2 regions of the Clostridioides sp. ES-S-0108-01 genome follow, and region 2 is predicted to be linked to the other one. Evidence: riboswitches for the same ligand, from Rfam matches in the RefSeq annotation. Region 2 holds a riboswitch; the other holds the start of a gene.
What was found. A riboswitch is a leader RNA that binds a small molecule or an ion and turns the genes downstream of it on or off. The one in region 2 is predicted to bind FMN.

Region 1: it holds a riboswitch for FMN, as region 2 does, so the genes downstream of both, IR152_RS16580 (ECF transporter S component) here and ribD (bifunctional diaminohydroxyphosphoribosylaminopyrimidine deaminase/5-amino-6-(5-phosphoribosylamino)uracil reductase RibD) in region 2, are expected to answer to the same signal.

Annotation. Positions count from the first base shown of each region.
Region 1 is NZ_JADGMN010000023.1:40,067-47,925, forward strand. Features, by position in the region: one part of gene prfB (peptide chain release factor 2) at 1-977, shown strand, start outside; gene IR152_RS16570 (Tex family protein) at 1,122-3,263, shown strand; gene IR152_RS16575 (amidohydrolase) at 3,412-4,578, shown strand; FMN riboswitch at 4,637-4,754, shown strand; gene IR152_RS16580 (ECF transporter S component) at 4,879-5,484, shown strand; gene IR152_RS16585 (DUF4116 domain-containing protein) at 5,821-6,861, shown strand; gene tsaE (tRNA (adenosine(37)-N6)-threonylcarbamoyltransferase complex ATPase subunit type 1 TsaE) at 7,001-7,453, shown strand; gene tsaB (tRNA (adenosine(37)-N6)-threonylcarbamoyltransferase complex dimerization subunit type 1 TsaB) at 7,453-7,859, shown strand, end outside.
Region 2 is NZ_JADGMN010000003.1:64,762-72,620, forward strand. Features, by position in the region: gene IR152_RS04120 (pyridoxal phosphate-dependent aminotransferase) at 1-1,116, shown strand, start outside; gene ribE (6,7-dimethyl-8-ribityllumazine synthase) at 1,361-1,822, opposite strand; gene IR152_RS04130 (bifunctional 3,4-dihydroxy-2-butanone-4-phosphate synthase/GTP cyclohydrolase II) at 1,928-3,121, opposite strand; gene IR152_RS04135 (riboflavin synthase) at 3,144-3,809, opposite strand; gene ribD (bifunctional diaminohydroxyphosphoribosylaminopyrimidine deaminase/5-amino-6-(5-phosphoribosylamino)uracil reductase RibD) at 3,842-4,954, opposite strand; FMN riboswitch at 5,086-5,207, opposite strand; gene recQ (DNA helicase RecQ) at 5,395-7,859, shown strand, end outside.

The DNA of each region.
Region 1 (7,859 bases), on a different contig from region 2:
AAGACTTTTGGGACGATAATGAAGTCGCTCAAAGAGTACTTCAAGAAAATAAATCTTTAAAAGAGACACTAGAAGAATATGAAAGCTTAAAAAACTTATTAGAAGATATAGAAGTATTGATTGAAATAGGTCTAGAAGAAGAGGATGATTCTGTAGAAAGAGATATAGAAAAGTCCATAGAATCAATAGAAGAAAAATTATCTGAAATGAAAATAAAAACTCTTTTAAATGGAGAGTATGATAAAAATAATGCTATATTATCTATAAACGCTGGTACTGGTGGTTTGGATGCTCAAGATTGGGCTCAGATGCTTTTGAGAATGTATATAAGATGGTCAGAAAGTAAGGGATATAAAGTTAAGCTATTAGATATAATATCAGACCCTGAAGCGGGAATAAAGACAGCTACAATTCTTGTAGAAGGAACAAATGCTTATGGGTATTTAAAGAGTGAAAAAGGAGTTCATAGGCTGGTAAGAATATCTCCATTTGACCCATCAGGAAAAAGACATACCTCATTTGCATCTATAGATGTAACACCAGAGCTAGATGAGAATATAGAAGTAGAAATTAATCCATCAGATTTAAAGATAGACACATATAGAGCATCTGGAGCTGGAGGTCAACATGTAAATACGACTGATTCAGCAGTTAGAATAACACATATTCCTACAGGTGTAGTAGTCCAGTGTCAAAATGAAAGGTCTCAACATCTAAATAAGGATAGAGCTATGAGACTTTTAATGGCAAAATTGATAGAATTAAAAGAGTTAGAACAAAAGGAAAAAATAGAAGATATACAAGGAAAATACTCACAAATAACTTGGGGTAGCCAAATTAGGTCATATGTTTTTCAACCATATAAGTTGGTTAAAGACCATAGGACAAATGCTGAGTTTGGAAATGTAGATAGTGTAATGAATGGAAATATAGACTTGTTTATTAATGAATACTTAAAAATGAATAAAACAGTTTAATAAATATGCACTGTAATTAAGATATATGTATAAGAAGGTTAGTGCTTACTATGCACTTACAGCACTTAGGCTGAGGACGACAACCCTCAGCCTTCGTTCTGTTTTGTTATACTTATGAAAAAACTAACATTAGGAGTGAATAAATTGGATATAAATCAAATATTAAAAAAAGAATTTAATCTTAGAGATGAACAAATAAATAATACATTAAAGCTTATTGATGAAGGGAATACAATACCGTTTATAGCTAGATACAGAAAAGAAATGACTGGCGAAATGAGTGATGTTACACTAAGAGAATTCTATGAAAAATTGATGTATTTGAGAAACCTTCAAAATAGAAAAGATGATGTAGTTAGGCTAATAGATGAACAAGGTAAATTAACTGATGAAATAAGCAAAAGTATAGAAAAAGCAAAGACACTACAAGAAGTAGAAGATATATATGCTCCATATAAGCAAAAGAAAAGAACTAGAGCAACAATAGCAAAAGAAAAAGGATTAGAAAATCTAGCATTGTCAATACTAGAGAATAATTTGGATAGTATAGAAATAGAGGCAAATAGCTATATAGATGAAGAGAAAGAAGTTCTTTCTGTTGAAGATGCGTTAAAAGGTGCTAGAGATATAATTGCAGAATTAGTTTCAGATGATGCTAAGATTAGAAAATATATAAGAGAATTGGCTTTAAGAGAAGGAATGATAGTTAGTAAAAGTTCTACTGATGAGAAATCGGTTTATGATATGTATTATGACTATAGTGAAGCAGTAAAAAGCATGGCTCCACATAGAGTTTTGGCAATAAACAGAGGAGAAAAAGAAAATTTCTTAAAGGTTAAGTTAGAAATAAATAATGATAAAGTTTTAAATTACATAATAAATGAATATGTAAATGATAAAAATTTCAAAAATAAAGAAGAAATTGTAAATTCAATAGAAGATTCTTATAAAAGATTAATTTTTCCATCTATAGAAAGAGAAATAAGAAATCATTTAACAGAAATAGCTCAAGAAAGAGCTATAAGTGTATTTGGAAAGAATGTTAAAAGTTTATTACTTCAACCGCCAGTTAAAGACAAAGTAGTTATGGGATTTGACCCTGCATTTAGAACTGGATGTAAAATAGCTGTAGTAGATAAAAATGGTAAACTACTAGACTATACAACCGTATATCCAACAGACCCTCAAAATGATGTAGAAGGAGCAAAGAAAGTTTTAAAAGGATTGATTGAAAAATACGATATAGATATAATTTCAATTGGGAATGGAACTGCATCCAGAGAATCGGAGACTTTTGTATCAGAAATGATAAAAGATATAGATAGAGAGGTGCAATATGTTATAGTTAGTGAAGCTGGAGCATCTGTTTATTCAGCATCTGAACTTGCAAATGAAGAACATCCAGATATAAATGTATCAATAAGAGGAGCTATATCTATAGCTAGAAGATTACAAGACCCATTGGCAGAGCTTGTAAAAATAGACCCTAAAAGTATTGGCGTGGGTCAATATCAGCATGATTTAAACAAAAAGAGATTAGAAGAAGTACTAGATGGAGTTGTTGAAGATTCTGTAAATAGTGTTGGAGTAGATTTAAATACAGCATCATACTCTCTACTAGAACATGTTGCAGGAATAAGTAAGGCTATTGCAAAAAATATAATAGCATATAGAGAAGAAAATGGAGATTTTACATCAAGAGCACAATTGAAAAAGGTAAAAAGACTAGGACCTCAAGCATTTACTCAATGTGCTGGATTTATGAGAATCTTAGAGGGCAAAAATCCACTAGATAATACAGGTGTGCATCCTGAAAGTTATGAGATATGTAAAAAAATGATTGAGATAATTGGATATTCTTTAGATGATGTAAAGAATAAAAATATAGAAGAAATAGATGAAAAAATAAAAGAGATTGGTTTGAAAGAATTAAGTGAAAAACTGGAAGTAGGGCAAGTTACATTAAAAGATATCATAGCTGAAATCAAGAAGCCAGGAAGAGACCCAAGAGAAGAAGGTATAAAACCTATACTGAGAACTGATGTCTTAAAAATTGAAGATATACAGGAAGGTATGACTTTAAAAGGTACAATAAGAAATGTTGTAGATTTCGGTGCATTTGTAGATATTGGAATAAAAAATGACGGATTAGTTCATAAATCAGAAATGAGTAATAGTTTTGTAAAAGACCCTATGAGTATTGTTACAGTAGGTGATATAGTAGATGTAAAAGTGATTGGAATTGACTTAAACAAAAAAAGAGTAGCCTTATCAATGAAAAAATAGATAAGTTTATATATGATTATAATGCTTGAACTCTATGTCTGCAAATGAAATTCATAGAAGGTACAAATATTAAAAAATTTTAAAAGTGTGTTGTAAGAAATAATGTTAAAAAGAAGTACAATAGTCTTGAAAATCAGGAGGAAAATGAATGATTTTTATAAAAAATGGTAAAATAAACACCATAACAAATGGGATAATTCATGGAGACATCATTATAGATGAAGGAAAAATAATAGAAATTGGAGAAGATTTGATAGCGCCTTTAGATGTGGAGGTAATAGATGCTAGTAATAAACTTGTGTTTCCTGGATTTATAGATGCTCATACTCATTTAGGTTTATGGGAAGATGGTATAGGGTTTGAGGGAGCCGATGGAAATGAAGAGACTGACCCAATAACACCACAATTAAATCCTATAGATGGAATTAATCCAATGGATAGAACATTTAAAGAAGCCTTTGAAGGTGGCATAACTTCTGTCTGTACAACTCCTGGAAGTGCAAATGTTATGGGTGGGCAATGTATAGCTATAAAAACGTATGGAAAAAGAATTGATAAAATGGTAATAAAAAATCCAGTTGCATCTAAAATAGCTTTTGGAGAAAATCCAAAGAGCTGTTATGGTCAGGATGATAAATCTCCTCAAACTAGAATGGCTATAGCAGCCTTACTTAGAGAAAACATAAAAAAAGCAGAAGAATATCTAGAAGATATTGATATGTATGAAAGTCATGATGACGAAGACTGTGAAAAACCTGAATATGATATAAAAATGGAAAGTTTAATACCTGTTCTGAGGAGAGAAATTCCTTTCAAGGCACACGCTCATAGAGCTGATGATATTTTTACAGCAATGAGAATTGCAAAAGAATTTAATTTAAAACTTACATTAGATCATTGTACAGAAGGTCATCTTATTGTAGATGAATTGTTGGAAGAAGGATTTCCTGTGATAGTAGGTCCATCTTTATCAGAAAGGTCTAAATTTGAACTTAGAAATCTGACATTTAATACTGCGGGGATACTTTCAAATGCAGGTCTAGATGTATGCATAATGACAGACCACCCAGTAATACCAGTTCAATATCTTCCTATATGTGCAGGTATAGCAGTAAAACATGGTATGAAAGAAGAAAAAGCAATAGAATCAATTACAATAAATCCAGCTAAGGTTTTAGGTATAGAAGATAGAGTAGGTTCTATAGAAGTTGGTAAAGATGCAGATATAGTAATTTGGGATAATTCACCACTAGAAATTCAAAGTAATGTACTTTACACTATAATAAATGGTAAAGTAGTGTATGAGAAAAAATAACTTGACAATTATTAAAAAATTAACTAATATAAGGATGTAAGGAAAATTAAAAATCAAAGAAGATCTTCGGGGCAGGGTGAAATTCCCTACCGGCGGTATAGCCCGCGAACTACTTATGTAGTTGATTTGGTGAGATTCCAAAGCCGACAGTAAAGTCTGGATGGGAGAAGATATTTATGGAATATAAATAAGTTTATTTTAGTTTGTTTAAACTATATCCATAAAAACTCGAAGATGGGGTCTTCGAGTTTTTTATTTTTCCTAAAAAATATAAATATATTGATTAGGAGGATAATAATTATGCAAAACACAGCAAAAAAAAATAATGTGATTTCAACAAGAACTTTAGTAGTAATGTCAATCTTATCTGCAATATCTTATTTATTAATGTTTATTCAAGCACCGATACCAGGTATATTTCCGGATTTCTTAAAAATTGACCTATCAGATATTCCCGCAATATTTGGAGGAATGTCCTTAGGACCATTAGTTGGATTTGGAATAGTTGTAGTAAAAAATGTGTTACAAGCAATAACAGCAACAACAACTGGAGGGATAGGAGAATTTGCAAATATATTAATTGGTGGTTCCTATGTAATGATACTTTGTTATTCATATAAGAGAAGTAAAGATTTAAAAGGTGTGTTAATTGGTTTTGTGTTAGGTACAATAGTTATGACTATAATTGGTTCATTAGTAAACTATTTTGTAATGATGCCACTTTATGGTCAATTTATGGGATTAAATGCTATAATAGGACTAGGTTCAGCTATAAATCCCCAAGTTCATGATTTATTCACTTTTGTAATTTGGATTATAGCTCCCTTTAATGTATTAAAAGCTGTAATAATATCTTTAGCAACATTACCACTTTATAAGAAAATGGGTAATATAATAAAAAAATAATTAGACAAGAAAATATAAGATTTTAAAATTAAATGTATTGAATAGCCATAATTTATTTATAATTTCAGTCCTATGCTGTGATTGATATATTAAATATATTATGGCTTTATTAATTTATCAAAAAATGTATATAAAATAAGAAATATTTAGACAAATTTAATTTTTAAAATAAAGGAAGAATTAAAGCGATTAACTATTAAAATACGAAAAAGGTATCTACAATATACAGAGCGAATTCATAATAAACAAAAAGTAAAGTTATTATTAAATGTATATAAAGATTAGTAATCAAATTTTTAATAATAACTAATTTAATAATGATAGGAGTGTATATTCATGAACTTATCTAAAAAGATAAAAAAACTATTTTTAGATGATAAAGGGTATTATTTTAATAGTAATTGGGAAAATATTCATATTGGTATTTATGATACAAAGTTAGGAGATTCTTTAAAGTATATCACTAATGAATATATTGAAAATATGGAAAGGGTAAAATACGATTATCGTGAATTAAAAAATATAGAAAATCAAACTGATGGTATGTGTATTTTAGCTATAAGGCAGAATTATAAGGCACTAGAGTATGTAAAATGTCAAACCGAAGAATTATGTCTAGAGGCAATAAAGTACAACTATAGAGCACTTGAATATGTAAAAGAACAAACAGAATATCTATGCCTTGAAGCTATAAAAAAAGATTGTAATGCACTTAAGTATGTACGAAATAAAACAGAGGAACTTATTGTAAAAGCAATAAGACACTCTTCCAATATAGATGTTGTAAGTGTATTAAAGGCTTTGGAGGTTCAAACAAGAAGTATATGTTTAGAAGCAATTAAAAAAGATGGCAGGTGTCTTGCATATGTTAGAGAACAGAGTGAAGAATTATGTATAGAAGCTATTATGCAAAATTATAAAGCATTAAAATATGTACAAAATCAAACAGAAAAAATGTGTATAGAAGCTGTGAGGCAAAATGGTATGGCATTACAATATGTAAATAAACAAACTGACAAAATATGTATAGAAGCTGTTAAACAAGATGGTAGAAGTATACAATTTGTTAATAATAAGACAGAAGAAATATGTATAAATGCTATAAGATATTTAAATAAAAGATATAATATTAAAGACGTGTTACTCTACATAGATAACTATACGGAGGATATATGTATAGAGATTGTAAGACAAAATGGGAAGATGCTTATGTATATAAAAAATCAAACGGAAAAAATGTGTATTGAGGCAGTAAAAGAGAATTATAAGTCCCTTAAGTATGTAAAAGAGCAATCTGAGAGAATATGCAAAGAAGCATTAAAGCAAAATTATAAAGCAAAAGAGTACGTAAAAATTGCCATTGATGATTGTATGTAAGGTGTAGATATAAGTTATCAATAGTGAAAGATAAAAAAAGATAAATAGAAGTACTTTATAATCATCTAGCCTTATACTATAATTAATTAAGCAGTGATATAAATTCACATGACGATTATATCAAAATGGAGATGAATTGATGGTAAAAATATATTTAGAAAATGAAAATAAAACTAGAGAAATAGGATATAAATTAGGTAAACTTTTAAAAGAAGGTAGCGTTATCTGTTTAGTGGGAGATTTAGGAGCTGGTAAAACTACAATGACACAAAGTTTGGCAGATTCATTAGGGATAAAAGATTATATAACAAGTCCTACATTTACTATAATAAATGAATATGAAGGAAAAATACCTTTGTATCATTTTGATGTTTATAGAATAGGTAGTAGTGATGAGATGTATGATATTGGATATGATGAATATGTAAACTCAAAAGGAATATGTATAATAGAATGGGCTAATCTAATAGAAGATATACTTCCAAAAGAATATTTAAATATAGAGTTGAGATACAAAGATGAAGGAAGAGAAATGATATTAACTCCAAAAGGAGAGTTTTATAAAGAGATAGTTGAGGAGTTGACTAAATAATGAAAATACTAGGTATGGATACTTCTTCTATGGCAGCAAGTGTAGCAGTTGTAGAAAATGATAGCTTAATATGTGAATTTACAGTAAACAACAAAAAAACTCATTCGCAAAAGCTTATGCCGATGATAGAAAATATGTTGAGCATGAGTGATTTAAGTATAAAAGATATGGATTTGTTAGCTGTATGTATAGGTCCAGGTTCGTTTACAGGTCTTAGAATAGGTATGGCCACAGTAAAAGCTATGGCTCATGTAAATAATATACCAATAATAGCAGTGAATTCTTTAGAATCTCTAGCAAATAACATGAATTTCTGTGATAGAAAGATATGTTGTATATTAGATGCACAGAAAAATCAAGTTTATTCAGCTAAATACAAGTTTAAAAATGGAGAGCTTATAGAATT
Region 2 (7,859 bases):
TATCAAAAATTAGGTGAGCAGGGTGTAAGTTTAATGGGATGGGCAGATCCATTTTTCCCAGATTACTGTATACCTAAACATATATTAGATGCAGCTACATTAGCGATATCAAGTAATATGTCAACTCATTATACAGCGCCTATAGGTAATGATTTATTAAAAATTGAGATAGCAAAAAAATTAAAAGAAGTAAATAATTTAGATGTTGATTTTAAAAGAAATATATTAATAACTCCTGGGTCAGACTCAGGGCTTTATTATTCAATGTTACCGTTTATAAATGAAGGGGATGAGGTTCTTATACCAACACCATGCTATCCAAATAATATACAAAATACTAAATTAATGGGAGGAGTTCCTATATTTGTAGAGTTAAAGGAATCAGATGAATATCAAATAGATATAACAGAATTTGAGAAGAGATTAACTAATAAGACGAAGTTAGTAGTTCTTACCCATCCTAATAATCCAACAACTACAGTATTTAATAAAGAATCTTTAGAAAAATTAGCTAAATTTATTATAGACAATGATTTAATATTAGTATGTGACCAAGCATTTGAAGATTTTACTTTTGAAAATGAATTAATAACACCAGCTTCATTAGAAGGTATGTTTGAAAGAACAGTAACAATATTTTCAACATCAAAAGGTATGGGATTAAGTGGATTTAGAGTTGCATATATGTTATGTAGCGATAAATTAATGGACAAATACTATGGAGCAGCAGTAACAGTATTAGGTGCTACTAATACAGTGGCTCAAATGGCAACGATTGAAGCATTTAAAGATAGAAGCTTTATGGGGGATTTTGAAAGAGTTTTTGATAAAAGAAGACAAGAAGCATATAAGATAATCAATGAGATACCTAATGTATCTATGCAGATGCCGGAGTCAGGATTTTTAGGTTGGATAAATGTATCAAAACTTGGAACATCATCAGAAATACAAAAGTATTTAGTTGACGAGGCTAAAGTTTGTATTAACGATGGAATTAATTATGGTCCAGGTGGAGAAGGGCATTTGAGAATAATTTTAGGAAGCTATAAAGACGATAGTAAGGTAATTGGTGCATTAAATAGAATAAAAGATGCTTTAATTAAAAAGCAGCAATAAATAAAAAATAATTGGAGTTGAGTATGTTATCAATTGGTTATATTTGTAATTATTTTAAGCTTTTAAAAGTAGATTTGATGGATAATGTATGATTTTAGAAGGACATGCAATTTGTTTGATAAGAACGTATATATGATTAAATTAAAAATACTAAGTACCAAAAAGAAGAAAGATAGTTTCTCCCTTTGGTACTTAGTATTTTGTATCCTTTACACTAATTTTTAATATTTATTAATGATATTATTTAATCTAGAGACTTAAATAGGTTTGCCATTTCTAATGCATTCATAGCACAATCATAACCTTTATTTCCAGCTTTTGTACCTGCTCTTTCAATAGCTTGTTCAATATTTTCTGTAGTTACAATTCCAAATATAACAGGTAATTCATTGTCTAAAGAGACCTTTGCTATTCCCTTAGAGACTTCACTACATACATAATCGTAATGAGAAGTAGCTCCTCTTATAACACATCCTAAGCATATTATAGCATCATACTTACCACTCTTAGCCATTTTTTGAGCAATAAGAGGAATTTCAAAAGCTCCAGGAACCCAAACTACTTCTATATTTTCTGGAGAAACATCATGTCTTAAAAGGCAGTCTTCAGCTCCTGATAAAAGTTTTGATGTTATAAATTCATTAAAACGAGAGTTTATTATACCTATTTTTAAATCTTTTCCAATAAGTTTTCCTTCATATATCATTTTTTATTTCCTCCAATTTTCTTTATGTTATAGATTTATATTTATAATATTATTTAATAGTAATTGTAAAAATTATTCAGTAGAAAAATATCTTCATAAACTTATTTATATAATATCTAATAGATGTCCCATTTTATCTTTCTTAGTTTTTAGGTATAGCTTATTGAAGTCATTAATTTCTTCATTAATAGGGACTCTATTTTCAATCTTTATTCCGTATTTTTCCAGCTGATTTATCTTATCAGGGTTATTACTTAAAAGGTTTATACTTTTTATGTTTAAATCTTTTAGTATTTGAGCAGCCATATAGAAATCTCTCATATCTTCTTCAAAACCAAGCATTAAATTTGCTTCAACAGTATCATAACCTTCTTCTTGAAGTTTATAGGCTTTAATTTTATTTAAAAGACCAATACCTCTACCTTCTTGTTTCATATAAATTAAAACTCCATTTCCATTTTCTACAATTTTCTTCATAGAAGATTCTAATTGCAATCCACAATCACATTTTAAAGAGTGGAACACATCACCTGTTAAACATTCAGAATGAAGTCTAACTAAAGTATTTTCTTCATTTATATTTCCATAAGTAAGGGCAATATGTTCTTCATTTGAATAAATATCTCTATATCCTATGATTTCAAAATTTCCATATTTTGTTGGAAGAAAAGCACTAGATACTTTTTCTATAGTAGTTTCATTTATTTTACGATACTCTATAAGGTCTTTTATAGTAATGATTTTTAAATTATGCTTTTCTTTGAAAATCATTAAATCATCAACTCTTGCCATAGTACCATCATCTTTCATTATTTCACAGATAAGACCGACCTCTTTAAAACCTGCAAGTCTAGCTAGGTCTACTGAAGCTTCTGTATGTCCATCTCTAACAAGAACTCCACCAGTTTTTGCAATTAAAGGAAAAATGTGACCAGGAGTTTTGAAATCTTTACTTGTAGCATTATCATCACAGAATAATTTTACAGTTTCAGCTCTTTCATATGCAGATATACCAGTTAGAGTATCTGCACCATCTATAGTAACAGTGAATGCTGTTTGAAATGTATCTGTATTTTCTCTAACCATAAGAGGTATATTCAAACTTTTAAATTTCTTTTCAGTAGCAGGTAGACAAATTAGACCTCTACCATATGTAGCCATAAAATTTATTGATTCAGGAGTAGCCATTTCAGCTGCCATCAATAAATCTCCTTCATTCTCTCTGCTTTCATCATCAACCACGATTACCATTTTCCCTTTTTTTATATCCTCGATAGCTTCTTCAATAGTATTAAACATGTAATTCACTCCCTTATTATTTTTAAAAACCATTTTTAAATAAAAAATCTTTATCTATATTTGATTTATAGTTATTAGTATTAGAATTTAATTCTTTACAGCTGTTGACCATAAAATTATTAACATACTTTCCAATTACATCACTTTCTAAATTAACAAAGTCCCCAACATTCTTTGTCAAGAGAGTAGTGTTAAATTTAGTGTGAGGTATAATAGAAACCTTAAATATTTCATCATCTAAATATGATACGGTTAAACTTACACCATCAATAGCAACAGAACCTTTAAGTATCATTGATGATAAAAGTTTTTTATCAGGTCGTATACTTACTAAAACTGCATTTTCGTCTTTTTCAAACTTGCAAATAGTTCCTCTACAATCAACATGACCTGTTACTATGTGACCACCAAATCTTGAAGAAAGACTCATAGCTCTTTCGAGATTTACCTTGTCATTTGCATTTAATGAACCTAAATTTGTGGAACGAATTGTCTCCATCATAACATCAGCTGTAAATTCATTTTTTCCAAGATTTGAAACAGTTAGACAAACTCCATTTACAGCTATACTATCTCCAAGATTTGTGCCATCTAATATTTTGTTTGATAGTATGGTTACTTTTCCACTCTTACCATTAGCAGTAATTTTTCTAAGTATCCCAACTTCTTCTACTATGCCAGTAAACATTCTAACCTCCTATGTACATGTATTCACAAAATTTAATTTAAAACATCAGATTCTATCAAAACATCTCCATCTATTAAGGTTACGTTATTGATTACTAACTGTGTTGAATCTGACAAGCGGTTTATTCCTTCTCCAGAAACGAATGTAGGTGCATCTTTACCACCTATAATCTTGGGTGATAGAAATAATTTGACTTTATCAACTAACTTGTTTCTAAAGAGATTGTCATTAAGAGTAGCACCACCTTCAACTAAAACAGAATCAATGTTTAGTTCTCCCAATTTATACATTACAAACTCTAAATCTACTAAGTTATTTTTTGAAGGAGAAATTATAGTTTCAACATTATTTTCTTTTAACATAGATAATTTTTTACTGTCTTTGCAACATGTGAAAACTATAGTTTTACTGGTTTTATCCTTAACCAAATTACTACTAACTGGCAATTTTAGGTGTGTATCTATTACTATTCTTGTAGGATGAGATACTTTTTCTTGATTAAGCCTACAAGTCAGTAAAGGATTATCATTTAAAACTGTGTTTATGCCAACCATTATACTTTGGTACTTATTTCTGTATTTATGAGTTAGATACCTTGATGATTCATTAGATATCCATTTTGATTCTAGTGACTTTGTAGCAATTTTACCATCTAGGCTTACTGCTGATTTTACAATACAAAGAGGTCTTTTGTTTTTTATGTAATAAAAAAATGCCTCGTTTAAATCCCTTGATTCTTCTTCTAATATCCCCACAGTAACATCGATGTTGTTATTTTTTAATTTTTTTACTCCATTACCACAAACAAGTGGATTTGGGTCTAATGTAGATATGACAACTCTCTTAATCTTATTTTGGATAATTTTATCAACACAAGGAGGCGTTTTTCCATAATGAGAACATGGTTCTAAGTTTACATAAAGAGTAGAGTCTTTTAGACTTTGTTTAGCACTGTTTATAGCATTTACTTCAGCATGATTAGAGCCAAATTTCTCATGATATCCTTTGCCTATTATGTAATTATCTTTAACAATTACACATCCAACTAACGGATTTGGATTTACAAAACCTTCTCCATTTTTAGCTAATTCAAGGGCTTTTTTCATATAATAAATATCTTTTTCTTTTTGATTCGCAAAATTCACAATATGTACACCTCCTGTTTAAATAGATATTTTTTAAACAAAAAACCCTGAGTTAATCCTCAGGGTTTAGAATAATCTACAATAACTGTTCAATAAATGTACAACAAAATTGTTCTACAAAAACACTCATTAAATATCTTCTTCCATCCAGACTTTACTGTCGGCTTTGGAATTTAACCAAATCAACCAAGTTTTACCTTAGCTCGCGGGCTATACCGCCGATTGGGAATTTCACCCTACCCCGAAGATTAAGTATTAAATTTATACTTAGAATGTATCATAAATTATTTTAATTTGCAAACTATTTTTTTGAAAATATATGTTAATATATAATATAGAATGTGTATAAACTTTGGAATACCACGATTGTGAATATAACAATAAAAATTTGAACATAATCAGAAAAGAAGTCTAATTAATTTAAATTAGGAGAGAAATATATGAATAAAAAACTTTTAGAAATACTATCAAAATACTATGGATATACAAGTTTTAGAAAGGGTCAAGAATCTATAATAAACTCTATTCTAAACAAAAAAGATGTCTTAGCTATAATGCCAACAGGAGGAGGAAAATCAATCTGTTATCAGCTTCCAGCATTGATTTTAGATGGAATAACAATAGTAATTTCTCCACTTATATCTCTTATGAAAGACCAAGTAGATGCTTTAAAAGCTATGGGGATTAGTGCTGCCTTTATAAATAGTTCATTAAGTAGTAGAGAATTTAATGAAATATTAAATAATATTAGAAAAAATAATTATAAAATACTCTATATTGCTCCAGAGAGATTAGATGTTCAGGAGTTTCTTGAGCTAATAAATAATAACAACATAAGTCAAATTGCAATAGATGAAGCGCATTGTGTATCTCAATGGGGACATGATTTTAGGTTGAGTTATAGAAGAATTTCTGATTTTATAAAGAGTTTGCCTAAAAGACCTATAATTACAGCATTTACTGCAACAGCATCAGAAGAAGTAAGAACTGATATAATAAATTTATTGTGTTTAGAAAATCCAGACTACTATATAACTGGGTTTGATAGAGAGAACTTATCAATAAATATAGTAAAATCATCCAGTAAAAATAAGTATATTTTAGATTATATTCAAAATCATAAAAATGAGTCTGGAATTATATATGTTGCAACTAGGAAGGAAGTTGAAAATATATATAATGCGTTATCTAAGAGAAATATATCTGTGTCAAAATATCATGCAGGTTTATCTAAAAACGAAAGAAGTAAAAATCAAGAAGACTTTATAAATGATAATGTGGATATAATGGTAGCGACAAATGCATTTGGAATGGGTATTGATAAACCTAATATAAGATGGGTTATACACTACAATATGCCTCAAAGTATAGAAAATTACTACCAAGAAATAGGTAGAGCTGGTAGGGACGGAGAAAAAAGTGAGTGTGTGCTTTTATTTTCTCCAGGAGATGTACATATACAAAAATATTTAATTGATATTGGAGTTGAAAATCCTGAAAGAAAATTATTTCAACATAAGAAGCTTCAATATATGATTGACTTAGTTTACAGTAATTCATGCTATAGAAAGGCAATATTAAATTACTTTGGAGAAAATTATATAGACAATTGTAATAATTGTAGTAATTGTTTAGTAGAGGGTGAAATAGTAGATAAAACTGTGGATGCTCAAAAAGTCATTTCATGTGTAGCTAGAATGAAAAGAAGTTATGGTGTCACTACTATTGTAGATGTACTTAGAGGTTCTAAGAATAAAAAGATTTTACAGCTTGGATTAAATACTTTATCTACATATAACATTATGAGAGACTATTCAAGCGAAGACTTAAAGAATTTTATAAACACATTGGTTTCTCATGGTTTTTTAGATTTAGTTGAGACTCTAGGTAATGGAAATAGAGGGAGTTTTCCAACTATAAGATTGAATGAGATGTCTATGAAAGTTTTAAAAGGACAAGTGAAAGTAGAATTTAAAGAGATTGTGATGACAAAATCATTAGAAATAGAAGATGAGTTGTATAGTGCTTTAAGAGAACTTAGACACTCAATTGCAAGTGAAGAAAGGATAGCTCCATATATGGTATTTGGAGATGGTACACTTAGAGCTATGTCTATTAGTTATCCAGTTAATAAAGAAGAAATGTTAAATATTTCTGGAGTAGGAGAAATTAAATATCAAAAATATGGTAGAGATTTTGAAACAGTAATTAAAGAATATGTCGAAAAAAATAATATAAATAAAAAAATGAATGAAAAAAATGTCGATTTGAAGAGCGTTAATAGTGACTTCCTTGAGGTCAATACAGATAAAGCTCTATATGAAAAACTGTTGGTTATTAGAGAAGAGTATGCAACAAAGGAAAAATTGCCTCCATATATGGTTTTAGCCAATAAGGCTTTAAAAGAAATAAGTGGAAGATATCCACTTAATGAAGAACAATTAAAAGATATTTCTGGAATAGGTGGTGTAAAATTTGAAAAGTATGGAGCTAGTATTTTGGATGTAGTCAAAGAATATGTGAAAGAAAATGATATTAATGTTATTTGGGAGAAAAAGAGTAAAAGGAAGTTGATACTAGATGGAGAAAGTAGAAAAAATAATGAAATAGCATTAGATTTACTGAATCAAGGAAAAGATATACGAAGTATCAGTCAAGAAATAGAAGTTTCATTATCAACCATTATTGGATATGTGCATGATTATGTAAAGGATGGGAATAGCATATCATTTGAATTAGGGTTAGAAAATTTTTATAATGAAGATAAAAAGAAAATGATTTTAGAAGTTTGCGAAAAAGTAGGCTATGATAATTTAAATAACATAAAAAGAAAACTTCCAGATTCAATAAAGTATGAAAACATAAGGGCTGTGATACTCGACTCTTATCTTGAAAGCTTAAAAAA